DNA from 3 places in the Corynebacterium sp. USCH3 genome. Region 1 is predicted to be linked to each of the others. Evidence: predicted binding sites of a transcription regulator. Region 1 holds the regulator's gene; each other region holds the start of a gene.

Region 1 (5,346 bases):
AGCTGAACCGAGAGGGTCCGTGCCGCAGACGAGGCCGACGGAAACCGGCCTCAGGCCGTCACCACGGTCACGTCCTCGGCGGTGAAGGCCTCGAGGTACTGGCGGGGGGCAGCGTCGTCGGTCACGAGCACGTCGATCTCGGCGACATTGGCGAAACTGACGAGGTAGTCCCGGCCGAACTTGGTCGAGTCACACATGGCGACGACGCGGTGTGAGTTGGCGATCATCGCACGTTTCACCGCGGCCTCCTCGGCGTCGGCGGTGGACAGTCCATGGTCCATCGACAAGGCGTTGGTTCCGATGAAGGCGATGTCGGCGCGGTGCACCCCGATGGTGCGCAGCGCGATGTCACCGACGACCGCCTGCGTGATGGGGCGAATGTGACCACCGATGAGCTGTACGTCGGACAGTCCCGCCGCCGAGAGCCGGACAGCCAGGGGGAGGAAGTTCGTCAACACCGTCAGTCCCCGGTACGGGTTGTCGTCGGGCCTGCCCGCTTCGGCGATGGCGTGCGCGAGCATCGCGGTCGTTGTCCCGGCGTCGAAAAACACCGTGCCGGTACGCGGAAGCAGTTCGGAGGCGGCCCTGCCGATCCGGATCTTCGCTTCGGTCGATGTCGTGCTGCGGAGCTCGATCGGCGTCTCGCGGGTCTGGAAGGTGTTGGTCGGTACGGCCCCGCCGTGCACCCGGTGCAGCGCTCCGTCATTGTCGAGCACGGTGAGGTCCCGACGAATGGTCTCGGGGGTGACGGTGAATCGTTCTGCGAGCTCGACCACGGTGACGCGCCCGTTGACCGCGGTCAGCGAGGCGATCTGGCGACGACGTTCCTCAGAGTTCATGTCCTGCATTCTATGGGGTCGGTGTGGTTCCGGGTCCGATTCGGGGGTGAGTGGCGCCGTCGCCCTGACCCCGGCCGGGGCCGAGGCCGGGCGCGGAAAGGGTAGTGTAGGCGGCAACCTTTTTCCGTCCACCGATGTCTTTTCAGATGTTCTGAATACTTGTGGGAGACCAGACACTATGGCAGACACGAATTCCTCCGCCCCCGCGACCGACGGCGGGCCCGTTGTGCTGAAGGGAAAGTCGGTCGTCCCGGGCACCGTCTTCGCTCCGGTGACCTGGGTGACGGACCGCCCTGAGCTCCCAGGTCCGGACAAGACGGTCGCCGAGGGAGAGCGCGAGGCAGAGTTCGCGGCGTTCACACAGGCGGTCGACACCGTCGCCGACCGGCTCAGCGGCCGGGCCACCACGGTCGAGGGCAATGCACGTCAGGTGCTTGAGGCGACGGTCGCCATCGCCCGTGACCGGGCCTGGGCCAAGAAGGTCCGCAAGTCGGTCAACGCGGGGCAGACGAACCTCTACGCGGTCAAACAGGCCACCGACGACTTCGTCGAGATGTTCCTCAAGGCTGGCGGGGTGATGGCGGAACGTGTCACCGACCTCATGGACGTCCGTGACCGCGTCATCGCCGAGCTGCGTGGTGAACCTGAGCCGGGCATTCCCGACGTCGACTCGCCTCACGTCCTCTTCGCCGATGACCTGGCACCGGCGGACACAGCGACGCTGGACCCCGAGCTGATCATCGCCGTGGTCACTGAGAAGGGCGGGGCGACCAGCCATACCGCGATCATCGCCCGTCAGCTCGACATCCCCTGTGTCGTCGCGGTTGGGACGCAGTTGCGCAGCATCCCGGCGGACACCGAGGTCCTGATTGACGCAGCCTCCGGCACGGTGGAGACGGGGGTCGATCCCTCGGATGTCGACCGGAGGGTCACGGCGGCCGCGGAACTGGCATCGAAGGTCCGCGGCTGGCACGGCCCCGCAGAGACCCGGGACGGGCACCGCGTCCAGCTGCTCGCCAACGTGCAGGACGGTGCGGCGGCGCGCCAGGCGGCGGAATCGGTCGCTGAAGGTATCGGCCTCTTCCGGACCGAGCTCGGTTTTCTCAGCGAGACCACCGAACCCTCGGTGGAGGAGCAGGCGGAGCGCTACGCAGAGGTGCTGAGCGCCTTCCCGGAGGGAAAGGTCGTGGTCCGTACCCTTGATGCGGGGTCCGACAAGCCGGTGCCCTACGTGATGGCGGAGACGGAGGAGAATCCTGCGCTGGGCGTGCGCGGGCTCCGGATCGCCCGGACTAACCAGGAACTCCTGGAGCGTCAGCTCGACGGTATCGCCTTGGCTCTGAAGAAGTCGGGGCGTGACCAGTCGACGGCACAGACCTGGGTCATGGCGCCGATGGTGGCGACTGTCTACGAGGCGCAGTGGTTCGCTGAACTGTGTCACGAGCGGGGGCTCGTCGCCGGGGCGATGATCGAGGTCCCCGCCGCGGCGCTGATGGCCGACAAGATGATGCCGTACCTGGACTTCGTGTCCATCGGCACGAACGACCTTACCCAGTACACGATGGCTGCCGACCGAATGTCGGCCTCTCTCGCACATCTCACGGACCCCTGGCAACCTGCGGTTCTGCGACTGGTGCACACCACCTGCCGTGCCGGCGCGGTCACCAGGACAGCGGTCGGCGTCTGCGGTGAGGCGGCGGCTGATCCCCTGCTGGCCTGTGTGCTGGCAGGACTCGGAGTGACGTCGCTGTCGGCCGCTCCTCCGGCACTGGCCGCAGTCGGAGCTCAGTTGGGTGAGGTTGATTTCGCGGTCTGCCGTGAAATGGCTGCGGCCGCACTTGACGCAGACGGAGCAGAGGAGGCGAAGGCGGCTGCGGCCGCCGTTCTCGGACTCTAGTACCACCCCGGGGCAACAAACACGACCGCACGAGTCGCCCGGGGCGACGGAGGGCGCCGGGACTGCGGTCAGATCTTGCGGAGTACGGCGACGACCCGGCCGAGGATGTCGGCGTTATCGCCCGGGATGGGTTCGAACAGGTCATTGTGGGGGAGGAGCCAGACCCCCGAACCGTCCTTCTGGAACTCCTTGACCGTCGCTTCCCCGTCGATCATCGCCGCGACGAAGTCGCCGAGCTCGGCGACTTTCTGTGAGCGCACGGCCACCCAGTCGCCGTTGAAGATACCTGCGTCCCGCATCGACTCACCGACCACCTGGAGGAGGAACAGCTCACCTCCGCCGACCAGTTCCTGCGGCAGCGGGAAATGCGCTTCCACGTGCTCTTCAGCCAGGATCGGGGATCCTGCGGCGATCTGACCGACCACGGGGACGAACGAGGGGGACGGCATGCCCGCCGGGCCCGGGGCGGCAGGCTTCGGCCCGGGACGGGTCGGGGTGTCGTCATCGAAGTCCCTGATGTCGACGGCACGTGGCTTGTTGTCCTCGCGCCGGAGATACCCTTTCCTCTCGAGTTCCCGCAGGTGGTAGGACACCGACGACGTGGAGTTGAGCCCCACCGCGTCGCAGATCTCGCGGATGCTCGGCGGGTAGCCGCGGAACCTTGTGGCGTCCTTGATCACGTCCATGATCCGGCGCTGCCGCTCCGAGAGCTTCTCCCTGCCCTTGTCGTCTCCCGATGCGCTGCTGGTGGAGGGGGAGGACCGCTTCCGGCCTCCCGGCGCCGCCCCGCTGGAGGAATTCTGTTTCTCTGACATCTGACCCACTCCTGGTCTTGTTGTACCGGTCGTAGTTTCGACCCTACATCACCGGACCGACATCGTTCATCAAGGTGTTCGATAACGCCGAGGTTTTTGTGGACAACATCGAACACCCGTGCTAGCGTCGGCAGCATCAAGAGTTGTTCGAACACACGGACGAAGATTGCGGCTACGGTGAGCGACGGTGTCCGGCCGCGCTGCTGTCATGGTCCTATCATATTCCGCGAATCAGGTTCACTACCACGGAAAGAGGGTTGTCATGAGCACTACGTCGGTCCGGCGCCGGAGCGTCGTCCATCGTCCCGTCTACCGCCGTCCGCAGTGGTCGGCCGTCGACGAGGCCAGTCGATCGAACACCTGGGGCCACGGCGCCACACGTCACCCGTCCGCCGTCCAGGTCGCCCGGCGTGCCCACTCCCAGGGTCGTGAGGAACGTCCGTTCGAGTCTGTCCCGCGGAGGCTCCGGATGCGCAGACGGATGTCCTCTGTCGTCGGTTCGCCCGGTGTCACGCTGCTGTCACTGGCGTCGCTGGTTCTCATGCTCGCCGCATCCCCGGCACTCACCGATCACGCCGTTGAACCGGTGACACCGAGTGGGACGGCGACGGTGACGGTGGACGACAGCGCCACCCTCGCCGACATCGCCCGGCAGCATGTTCCCGGCGCTTCGGTCGGTGACGCGGTGGCACGTATTGCGTCGCTCAACGATGTCACCGGGATCGGTGATGCGAGCGGACGGCCCTCGGGCGTGCCGTCGACCCGCGATGTCGTGGTTCCGGTGTACTGACCGGACAGTCATCGAGATGTGGCGCAACGGGTAGCATACGGGGCCGTAGTGTTTCGTCGACCGTCCCGAAGGAAGTCCCCTGTGCTCTGTCCCGCCTGCCGTTCCGAAGACTCCCGGGTCGTGGATTCACGTACGGTGGAATCCGGTTCCGCCATCCGACGACGTCGCGAGTGTGTTTCCTGCAAGACCAGGTTCACCACCCTCGAGCGGTCGGTGCTTCTGGTCACCAAGCGAAGCGGGGTGACCGAGGAATTCCGTCGGGACAAGGTCATCCGGGGTGTGGGGCGGGCGTGTCAGGGCCTCGAGGTCTCCACCGACGACCTCAAGATCCTCGCTCATGACGTTGAGCAGTCGCTGCGGGCTTCCCATGGTTCCCAGGTCGCCGCAGACGACATCGGACTGGCCATCCTCGAGCCACTCCGTAACCTCAATGAGGTGGCCTACCTGAGGTTCGCCTCCGTGTACAAGTCGTTCCGGTCCACGGAGGATTTCGAACGGGAGATCCGCGACCTCCGGGACCACCGGGGGAGCACGGCCGACTGAGTCAGCGGATCTTCGCCAGTGCCTTCGTCACGCGCGCTGCACTGGCAGGGCGGGACGTCCCGAGATGTTGGGCGTAGAGGGATACCCGAAGCTCTTCGACCAACCACTGGACGTCCTTGAACTGGGGGGACGCCGCCCGGCTCGCCGGCAGACGTTGCCTGGTCCGTTCGATGGCCTCCGTGCATTCCCTGACCTGGTCGTCGAGAGCCGCCTCCCGGTCCGGATCCGACTCCATCATCGACAGGCGGGATTTCATCGCCTCGACGTAACGCGGGATGTGACGCAGGTGCTCGACCCCGTTCTTCGCCACGCTGTGGGGCCCGAGGAAGAAGTCCAGTTGCCGCCTCATGTCCACGATGCCCTCGCCGTCCCAGGAGTCCAGCTCCTGCGACATATCCGACACCGCCAACGCCGCTGGAGCGACCGCAACCATCACCTGGCGGACGAGGCCCGGGCCACGTT
Region 2 (5,346 bases), on a different contig from region 1:
AATCGAAAAAGCGTCCCCGACCGGACCGGCGGCGGTACTCACGGCCGACGCCGAGGCTCTCTCTTCTGTGGCGTCCCGCGTCGACGACCTCGCCGACCGGCTGTCCACCTGCGGCCCGTCGCGCCCCGCCGTCCTGCCCGCCGTCGTGCCCCAGGCCGCCCGACTCGCCGCGGTGCTTGCGCAGGCGCGTGGCCGCCAGACGGACCGCCTCGCCGGCTTCGCCGGGTTCTACCGGACGAGTGCTGCGGCCCTGACCGCCACGGCCCGTGGCCTGGCCGCCACCGAAGAGGACTCCGTCAACTCCTTCCGGACGCTGCACGCCGGGAGTGTCGGATGACGGACCTGCTCGCGCTGGTCGAACCCGTCCGGAGGCTCGTCCCCGACAGCGCCTCCGCCGGTCTCCACCCGTTGTCGGTGCTGACGGGGGCGGGAACGGGCCTGTCCGACACGGTCGTCACCGACCTGATCCGGCGCATCCCGTCCGAGGTGGACGCCGTCCTGGGTGGCACCGCCGGCACAGCAGCCGTTCAGCGCCTGGCTGCGGCAGGGAACGACACCGCAGAACTCCTGCGCTCGTCCGCCGAGATCGATGCCGTCGCCCGGGACGGGGCCGCCGCCGTCGACCGCGCGGCCGCGGACATCCTCGACATCGCCGGACAGTGCATCCGCCATCTCGTCGGCTCCGTGGTCGGTGCGCCGCTGTCTCCCGCCGCCCCCGTCGCGGCACTGCAGATCGCATGCACGTACTTGGCCCGCGCCCAGGCCCGGCTGGAGGACTTGGGCGCCGAACTCGAACCGATGATCGCTCGCGTGGAGGCTGCGGACACCGCCCTGCCGACAACTCCGACGGGGCCTACAGCGCAGGAGGCGCCGGCTGCGCCTCCGTCGACGGCCTCCGCACCGGGGGCCGCGTCCGAATCCCCGCCCACGGCGGACGCGTCCGACGACGCGGTGCCCGGGGCACCGACCCCGCAGGCCGCGGCCGCAGTCGACGCCGCGACATCGGCGCTCGGCACCCCGTACGTGTGGGGCGGGACGTCCCCGTCGACCGGGGTGGACTGCAGCGGGCTGACCCAGTGGGCCTACGCGCAGGCGGGCGTCGACATTCCGCGCACCGCCGACCAGCAGGCCGTCGGCACCCGGGTCAGCGCCGACCAGCTCGCCCCCGGCGACCTGGTGGTGTGGGACGGGCACGTCGCCATGGTCACCGGGGACGGCCAGATGATCGAGGCCGGCGACCCTGTCCAGATCAACCCGGTCCGGACAGAGAACATCGGCATGGGGTTCCTCGGTTTCTACCGCCCCACCGCCTGACCAGAGGAGAACACCCATGCCTGCCCGACGCGGCCTCGCCCGGATCACCACCGCCCCACCAGCCCCGGACTACAACGTCCAACAGTTCCTCGGTGCCCCGCCACCGACGGTGCCGCCCGTACTCAAGGCCGAGTTGTTCTCGCCGCCGGGCGCACACGGTGGTGCGGTCATCGACCACGGTCGTCCTTCCCGCTAAAATCTGACGTCATGGCAGACAACGGAATCGTCACCCTCGAGCTCGAGACAACCGCCGGCACGTACTACACGCTCTGGGCCCCGGGCTGGGTCTCCCGTGGCGAACAGTGGCAGGCATTCCTCGGCGACGACTCCGGGGTTTTCGCGTTCGAGTCGCCCGCCGCGCTCCTTGCCTGCATCACGGCGTCCTCCGCACACGACTTGGCTTCGCACCCCGACTGGCGGGCGTTCATGGACGGTGCCGAGACCAAGGTGACGCCCCGCAAGGGTGGCACGATCAACCTCGTCGAGCTGCCGGACAACCTCGCCGGCCGTCCTTCCTTCGAGAACACCCGGACGGTCTCCAACGCCTTCCAGGTCCTGCGGTCCTTCGGGACGGTGTGCGGAATCGACCGGATCAACCGGTGGTTCCGGTCCTACTCCGTACTGTCCAACGTCAGCCGGGGCCAGGACCACTACGCCGGCGAGAACGGGCTCGCCGAGTGGTCGAGCGTGGGGTACACGGTGCGCGACAACTGGGTGGAACTGCTCGACGCCGTCGACGCCGCCCTGGTCACCCCCGACCTCGGGGAGGATGCCGACCGCCTCGTCGCGGAGGCCCAGGAACGCATCGACGCGGCGGACGCCGCAGCGACCGCGGTCACCCCGGACGCCCCGGACACGTCCTCGCTGGACGAGGCGGACGTGACCGGACCGGCAGGATCGGCGGCCGCGTCCTCCCCCGCAGACGGCGCCGACGAGACCGGCGACGCGGACAACGACCCGTACGACTCCACCCCGTGGGGCAACGCCGGCATCGACCCGATCCGGGTCACGGTGGACGGGACCACCGTCTACACACTGCGGTGCTACGTGGGGAACCGCTCCCCGGTCTTCCTCGGCCACCGCGGCGAGATCAACACCTTCACCTCGGCACGCTCCCTGGTGCGCTGGATGGTCGACGCGAAGGACCATGACCTCGCCGACATGGAGACCTGGGGTGACCTGGTGACACTCGCCAACGCCGGCGAGCTCGAGGTCGACGTCCACCCGTCCAACGTCTACGGGTTCACCGGCCTGCACGGCGACATCGCCGCCGGCGTGGACGTCGTGGACACCGAGCAACTCGGCCGGGCGTACGAGCTGCTCGCCGACGCCGCCGACTGGGCCCAGGACGACGGCGTCAACAAGGTTCTTCTCGCCTACCCCCGTCTCCAGGACTACATCGCCTACATGCTCGGGTCGCCGTCGGCGGCGACGCCGACCGCCCCCTTCGACGAGGAGGCGAACGGCTGGACCCAGCTGGAGGAGAACCTGACCGCCCGCTTCACGAAGTTCTGACGGTGTTCTGACGGTGTTCTGACGGTGTTCTGACGGCTCACGGCGCCCACGCCGTGGCGTCGTAGCCGAAGCGCCCGGCGCAACACCTGCGTCGGGCCGGGGACACGGAGTTGTCCGGCCGGGGGTCGGATGACATCTGTCCATGTTCCGCCGCCTTCCGGGTGCCCCACGGCACTGCTGGCCTCGTTCTGTCATGTCCCGTCCCAGGGAGCACTAGTGACGGCACCGAAAATGTCTTGACGAACAAACATTCGAACGGTATCGTCGACATCGCGGAGATGATGTATGTAGGGCGGGACTACGAGAACACATGTTCACCGGGAGGGGGAGACGATGTCGCAGCAACATCCACCGCTGCCACCGGTCGGTTCCACAGCGGACCTCCTGGAGGCACTGTCCCGGCTGGACTCCGCCGTGGAGGACATCATCGCACACGGCCCGGACACCTGGTCACGCCTCGAGGAGCAGGACAGGCTGCGGGCTGTCGCGGAGATGGAGCGCAGCCGCAAGAAGCTGACGGTGGCGGATGCCGCGTTCCTGCAGAGCCACCAGGCCGCGCTTCCCGTCGGTACACAGCGACAGGCACGCGCCGTCAGCAGGATCCTCACCACGACCGTGCGGGACGCACGTAGCCGGATCGCCGCCTGGTCCCGTATCGCCGAACGACCTGACCCCTGGAGTGCGGACCCCGCCGCACCACACGCGGACCACATGCCGCAGGTGACCGCGCTGGTTGCCGAAGGAGGTCTTGACGCCGAAGGGGTGGAGAAAGCGGACCGGCAGATCCGTGCACTCCCCGCCGACGTCCAGGCGGATGTCACCCGAGCGGCCGACGGACCGATCGCCGACCTCGGCAGGAAGCAGGGGCCGGACGTCCTCGACGCACTGCGCACCTTCCTGCTCGACCTCGTCGGCGTGGATGAGCCCTACACCGAGAAAGACCACCAGCGCATGCGGTCCTTCACACTCGGGAGACAGGGCGCGGACGGCATGACACCGGTCCGGGGGACACTCACACCGGAACTCGCCGCGTCCATGCAACGACTGATGGCGGACTACGCCAGGACCGGCGACCTGATCGCAGACACCGACGGCGCCGACGGCGCCGCCAACACCACCGTCGACGACCGTACGCCCGAGCAGCGTCGGCACGACGCGCTTGCCGCGGCAGTCCACGCCGGCTACGGGCGTGGCCGTGCACTGACCCCGGGCCGCGGAGCGACCACCATCGTCGCCGTCATGCCGGTCGAGCAACTCGTCAACCGGACAGGCACCGCACTGACCGACGTCGGCACGCACGTCCCCGCGACGACGCTGCTCAACGACGCCTCCACCGTGGAAACCTACCTGCAGATCCTCGACGTCGAGGGACGCACGCTGAATTTCGGACGGTCCCGGCGACTCGCGAACCTCGACCAGTACCTCGCGCTCGTCGGAGAGGAAGGCATCAGTTCCGCCCCGGGCTCCGACGCCGCTCCCGCACACTGCCACGTCCACCACATCGACGGATGGAGCCACGGAGGTGCGACGGACCTCGACAACCTGACCCTCGTCTCCCCTGGCATGCACGCCCAGGTGGACGACTCCCGTGGACAGGCAGACCGGTGGTGGACCGTCGCGGCACCCCGGGGAACCGGACGCCGGGTCCACTGGATCCCGCCTTCCACCGTGGACCCGAAACGACGTCCCGTCCACAACGACCACCCCACGACCCGGCGTCACCCGGGCGATGGCCGACGGCGACAGTTCCGCGAAACCGACACCCCACCGTGACCGCTGCCGTACGTCACGACGACTATCACGCAGCACCCTGACACCGTGACGGTGTCAGGGCCGGTGGTGATGGCACCGCTACCGGTCAGCAGCGTCACGGGCAGCGGTCGGCAGCCACGGGTATCCGGACCGGGCGGCGACGTATCCGCCGAACACGAACAGCAGCATGCCGGTCACCAGCACGACGAACACCCCGGGGCCCGTCGACGTGGCGATCGAGTCGAGGACCGACCGGATGAGGGCGGCCCCCTGCTCCCCCACGCCTTCCGCATCGTGGTCGAACACCCGGTCCACGAGCCCCATCCCGCTCATCAGGCCGTAGACCGCATACGCAGCGAACCCTGCACCGGTGGCGGCCACGACCACCGCGGCGATACGCCGGAGCGCAGTGAACGCGATGAGCACTGCGCTCACCAGAGCAAGGAAAAGCAGCACCACCGCGATCGAGAGAACCGTCGGCTCGACCCAGTTCTCCCGGAAGGCAGGGGCACCGAACGCCCTCGTCACAACGCCGAAACCGGAGATCCGGAACATCATGTCGGCATCGCCGGTGTCCGCTGAACCGGCGCCGACGACCGCCCGTGCCCACGGCAGTGCCAGGCCCACGAGCGTCGCGAGCGAGAGCAGCACCGTGATGACCGCGGCGATCAGCGGATGAGTCACCACAGCGTGCACATACCGTGGTCTCGGCATGGCGCGGCCTACTTCTCCGTCGGCTTGTCCGGCGCCACGATCTTCCGCACT
Region 3 (5,346 bases), on a different contig from region 1:
GCGCCGCCGCGAGATTCCGCTCGCTGGCCCTCGGTCTCGGCGGGTTGATGATCAAGGTCGGCCAGTTCATGTCGACCCGGATCGACATCCTTCCTGCCGGTGTCACCGGTGAGCTCGCCGAACTGCAGGACAAGGTGCCGGCGGAGGGGTTCGCCGCCATGCGCCGGCTCGCGGAGTCCGAACTCGGGATGCCGCTCGACCACGCCTTCGAGGCGATCTCGTCGGAGCCCCTGGCCGCCGCGTCCCTGGGTCAGGCGTACAAGGCCCGGCTGCGGGCCACCGACGCCGCGGAGGCCGGTGTCACCGACGTCGTCGTGAAGATCCAGCGGCCGGGTATCGCCGACATCGTGGAGGTCGACCTGGCCGCGCTACGGCGCATCGCCGGCTGGCTGTCGCGGATCCGGTTCATCGCCGCCCGCGCCGACGTCCCCGCCCTGGTCGAGGAGTTCGCCCGCACCAGCTACGAGGAGATCGACTACCTGCACGAGGCGGCGGAGGCCGAAGCCTTCCGCACGGAGTTGTCCGGTGGCACGGACGCACCGCAGGTCGTGTGGGAACGCAGCGTCCGTCGCGTCCTCACGCTGCAGGACGTCACGGCGATCAAGATCAGCGACACCGCCGGCCTGTGTACGGCAGGCATCGACCCGTCGGACGTGGCAGAGCGACTCGCCGCGTCGATGTTCACCCAGCTCTTCGAGACCGGTCACTTCCACGCCGACCCCCACCCGGGGAACATCTTCGTCACTCCCACCGGTGGGAGAGGTGACTTCCGTCTGACCTTCATCGACTTCGGGATGACCGGCACCGTGGACGATGAACTCAAGGCGCACCTGCAGGACCTCGTCGTCGCCGTCGGCATGCAGGACGGGGCCGGCATGGTGGCCGCGATGAAGCAGCTCGGGGTACTGCTCCCGACCGCGGACACCGCGGAACTGCAGGTGGCGGTGACCGAGCTCTTCGCCCGCTTCGGCGGGATGGGGGTGATGGACCTGCAGCACGTCGACCCCCGGGAGTTCGAGGACTTCGCCCGGCGGTTCCGTGATGTCATCCGCTCGCTGCCGTTCCAGCTCCCGGAGAACTTCCTGCTGATCATGCGGGCGGTGTCGATGCTCTCCGGGCTGTGCTCCACCCTGGACCCCCGGTTCAACATCTGGGATTCGGTAGAGCCCTTCGCGGCGCGACTGATCCGGGAGCGGGCCGGTTCCTCGGCGAAGGACCTGGCACGTCGTGCGCTCACGACGACGGCGACCACGGCCCGGGTGCTCGGCCGCCTGCCCCGACGCCTGGACAACGCGATCACCATGATCGAGAGCGGCGACCTGTCCGTCAATACCCCGCAGGTCGAGCGGCAACTCAAACGTCTGGAACGTGCGGCGGTACGTGTCGTCGCCGCGATCATCTTCGTCGGACTGGTCATTGCCGGCGCGGTACTCCGCGGCAGCGTCCCGGCAGTCGGCACGGCCATGATGGTCGTCTCCGTCCTGCCGTTGCTCTACGCACTGGTCGGCGGTCGCGGGGCGGGCTGACCCCCCACGACCGTCGGTGGCCACGCCCACACGGCATCCGCCGCAGTGAATAGAACACACGTTCGATAAAGGACGTTCTTCCGGTTTTCGTGTCGGCCCTCTGCGATACAGTGTTCGTATCCGAGGAGGGGACACCATGACCAGCACCCACACCACCGAACCCACCACCGGCAAGACCTACACCACCCTGGCCAACCAGTACGCCGTGGCGGTCAACACCGCCGAACTCGACCTGGTGGCCTTTTTGACCACCATCCCAGAAGACACCCGTCACTCCACCGCCCTGGCCGTACGACGCAGAACACCGCGCGAAGCCCACCGCTACACCCACGCCGCCGACCTGGCGGCACGCATGCCCGACCTGTTCTCCTCCCTACGCACCGACGGGCGCTATTCGGTCGATCACCTGGATGCTATCTGGACCCGGATCAACCGGCACACCCGCGCCCTGGCCACCACCGGAGCACAGATACCCACCACCGTCGACGCTGTCGATGCCGCTGTCGCCCTGGGTGTGGCCAACTGGATCCAAAACACCGGCATCACCTGCCACACCGCCCTGGCCGACGTCACCGACGAAGTCCTGTGCCGAGTGGCCCCACTGATCGTGGAGACCACCGAGACACAAGAGGCCGGCGCTGTGTCGTTGACCCGCCGGGGCACCCGGCTGACCCTGGACTGCGGCAGTCAGCTCACCGCCGAGGCGGTGTGGTCGGCGATCAGCACCGCAGCCCTGGAGATCCGCCGGGAAACAATGACAGAGAAGACGGAGAGGACCCAGGTTGTCCCGCAGACCCCGTCAGCGCCGGTGATGGCCCACTGCCGTGGGCAGGTCGTCCTCAGCCTGCTCGGCGGACACCGTGACCAGTTGACCGTCACCGTGAACGCCTACCAGACCCACCCGGACCAGCCGTGCTACATCCTGGGCAGCGGATGGGCCAGCCCCACCACCGGCGCAGAACTCACCGCCCTGGCAACCCGGGTACGCGAACTGCCCGAGGCTGCGGAGATCCCCGATACCACCGCCTACCGGTTCACCACCGTGCAGAAAGCCTGGATCCAGGGCCGCGACGGGCACTGCCGCTTCCCCGGCTGCCTGGTGCCCGCTGACGGCTGCGAGCACGACCACCTGGTCAACTCCCCACACACCGACCCAGGAAGTGACGGGCCGACCAGTGTGGCCAACGGGATCAGTCTGTGCCGGACCCACCATATGCTGAAAACCGCCCGAGTCTGGCACCCCACCAGTCTGGATGACGCGGTCACACTGCACTGGGCCGGGCCCGGCGGGATACACACCACCACCGTCGCCGCCGGGCCACTGTCACCGGTGAGGCACCCCGACTGACCCCCGCCCCACAGGCAGGCGGGGCCCAGGCACACGTACTCGACGGTCACCACCCCTGACCGCCGAGCACACCAGCACGCCCGTAGTAACTCAGTCGACCTTGATGACGAGTTTCCCGAAGTTCCTGCCTTCGAGCATGCCGATGAAGGCGTCGGGGGCGTTGTCGAAGCCGTCGACGACCTGCTCCCGGTACGCGATCGACCCATCGGCGACCTTCGGCCCGATCTCAGCGAGGAACTGCGGGTAGTACTCCTCGGCGAACTCGGTCTGGATGAATCCACGGATCAGCAGACTCTGCGACAGGATGGTGCCCATCACCCGCGGCAGTCTGTCGCGCTCCCCCACACCGGTGGCGTTGTACTGGGCGACCAGGCCGCACACCGGCACGCGGGCGAACTTGTTCAGCAGCGGAAGAACGGCGTCCCATACCGCGCCGCCGACGTTCTCGTAGTACACGTCGACGCCGTCGGGGCAGGCCTCCGCGAGTTTCCCGGCGAAATCGGGGGCACGGTGGTCCACCACCGCATCGAAACCGAGCTCGTCACGGACGAAAGCGCACTTCTCCGGGCCTCCGGCAATACCGACGGCGCGGGCCCCGGCGAGTTGGGCGAGCTGCCCGACCATCGAGCCGACGGGGCCGGACGCCGCGGCGACGGCGACGGTCTCCCCCCTCTTCGGCTGGCCGATGACCTTCATCCCGGAGTAGGCCGTGAACCCGGGCATCCCCAGCACACCGAGGGCGGCTGTCGCCGGGGCACCGTGAGTCTGCAGGGTCCGGACGTGCGTCGCCGGGACCACGGCGTGGGTGCACCACCCGGTGTGCGCCTGGACGAGGTCGCCGACTTCGAAGTCGGGGTGACGCGAGACGGTCACCTCGGCGACGGTCTCCCCCGTCATGACTCCGTCGACGGGGACGGGCGCGGCGTAGGACTTCGCCGCACTCATCCGCCCCCGCATGTAGGGGTCCAGGGAGAGGTACTGCACCTTCAGTTCCAGTTCACCATCGCCGACCTGCGGCAACGTCACTTCCTCGGTGCGGAAGTTCTCCGCGGTCGGCGCCCCCTCCGGGCGGCTGGCGAGGACGATCTGGCGTGCGGTGGTCATGGAGGCATCTCCTTGATGGGGTCGGGACCGGAGTTCGTTTCTCCGCCCGCCGAGGGTAACCACCGAACCTGTCAACGGCACACAGGACGGGAACAGGACTCCGATAGACTCGACCACCATGACTGAGTCCGCCGTCCCCCCGGCCCCCACAGCTACCGACACCACCTTCGAGCTCGGCAGCCGCGTGGGCACCGTCGACGGCGCATCCGCCCACGGACGCACCGGTGTGATCCACACACCGCACGGTGACATACGCACGCCCGCCTTCATCCCCGTCGCGACGAAGGCGACGGTGAAGACCCTGACCCCGGAGCAGGTCCGGTCGACGGGTGCGGAGGCGGTGCTGTCGAACGCCTACCACCTCTACCTTCAGCCGGGCGAGGACATCGTGGACACCGCCGGCGGGGTCGCGGCGTTCGAGAACTGGCACGGCCCGACGTACACCGATTCCGGCGGATTCCAGGTCATGAGCCTGGGCGTCGGGTTCAAGAAGGTCCTCGCGATGGATGTCGCGAACCTCACCGAGGGCGACATCCGCGCGGCGAAGAAGGAGCGCATGGCCCTGGTCGACGAGGACGGCGTGGACTTCCGCAGCATCATCGACGGGTCGAAGCACCGGTTCACCCCGGAGAAGTCGATGCAGATCCAGCACGGACTCGGCGCGGACATCATGTTCGCCTTCGACGAGCTGACCACCCTGGTCGACACCCGGACCTACCAGGAGGAGTCGGTGGAGCGGACCCACCGGTGGGCCCGCCGCTGCCTGGTCGAGCACGACCGGCTGACCCGCGAACGCACCCACCGTCCACTGCAGTCGCTGTGGGGTGTGGTGCAGGGCGCGCAGTACGAGGACCTGCGCCGCAAGGCCGCACGCGGTCTCGTGGACCTCTCGACCGAGGCGCAGGACGCCGGTCTCCGTGGCTTCGGCGGCTTCGGGATCGGCGGTGCCCTGGAGAAGGAGAACCTCGGTGTCATCACCGGCTGGGTCTGCGATGAACTGCCGGACGACAAGCCCCGCCACATGCTGGGGATCTCGGAGCCGGACGACCTGTTCACCGCCATCGCCGCGGGAGCGGACACCTTCGACTGCGTGGCGCCGACCCGGCTGGCACGTCGCGGCGGGGTGTACACGCTGGACGGCCGGCTGAACCTCATGGCGGGACGCCACCGCCGTGACTTCATCCCGATCGACGCCGGACTCGGCGGCTACGTCTGCGAGAACTACACCCGGGCCTACATCCACCACCTGCTGCGTGCGAAGGAGTTCCTGGCGGGGACGCTGTGCACCCTGCACAACATCCACTTCATGGCCACGCTGACCCGCAACATCCGGACCTCCATCGAGGAGGGCCGGTTCGAGGAGTACCG

Evidence for each region. The regulator LexA, encoded in region 1, represses DNA repair genes until DNA is damaged. The targets are predictions, from matches to a motif close to CGAACANNTGTTCG.
Region 2: a site for LexA is predicted at 3,070-3,083, ahead of PQI66_RS07555 (HNH endonuclease signature motif containing protein). Genes of this name have one in related genera too.
Region 3: a site for LexA is predicted at 1,578-1,591, ahead of PQI66_RS13685 (HNH endonuclease signature motif containing protein). Genes of this name have one in related genera too.

The regions. Positions count from the first base shown of each region.
Region 1 is NZ_JAQPZT010000001.1:408,895-414,240, forward strand. Features, by position in the region: gene PQI66_RS01920 (DeoR/GlpR family DNA-binding transcription regulator) at 51-839, opposite strand; gene ptsP (phosphoenolpyruvate--protein phosphotransferase) at 1,018-2,736, shown strand; gene lexA (transcriptional repressor LexA) at 2,805-3,551, opposite strand; gene PQI66_RS01935 (hypothetical protein) at 3,814-4,341, shown strand; gene nrdR (transcriptional regulator NrdR) at 4,423-4,884, shown strand; gene hrpA (ATP-dependent RNA helicase HrpA) at 4,886-5,346, opposite strand, start outside.
Region 2 is NZ_JAQPZT010000003.1:292,878-298,223, reverse strand. Features, by position in the region: gene PQI66_RS07575 (hypothetical protein) at 1-337, shown strand, start outside; gene PQI66_RS07570 (C40 family peptidase) at 334-1,314, shown strand; gene PQI66_RS07565 (hypothetical protein) at 1,331-1,510, shown strand; gene PQI66_RS07560 (hypothetical protein) at 1,522-2,829, shown strand; gene PQI66_RS07555 (HNH endonuclease signature motif containing protein) at 3,163-4,602, shown strand; gene PQI66_RS07550 (hypothetical protein) at 4,681-5,295, opposite strand; gene PQI66_RS07545 (hypothetical protein) at 5,304-5,346, opposite strand, start outside.
Region 3 is NZ_JAQPZT010000006.1:175,940-181,285, reverse strand. Features, by position in the region: gene PQI66_RS13690 (ABC1 kinase family protein) at 1-1,526, shown strand, start outside; gene PQI66_RS13685 (HNH endonuclease signature motif containing protein) at 1,663-2,874, shown strand; gene PQI66_RS13680 (NADP-dependent oxidoreductase) at 2,965-3,978, opposite strand; gene tgt (tRNA guanosine(34) transglycosylase Tgt) at 4,097-5,346, shown strand, end outside.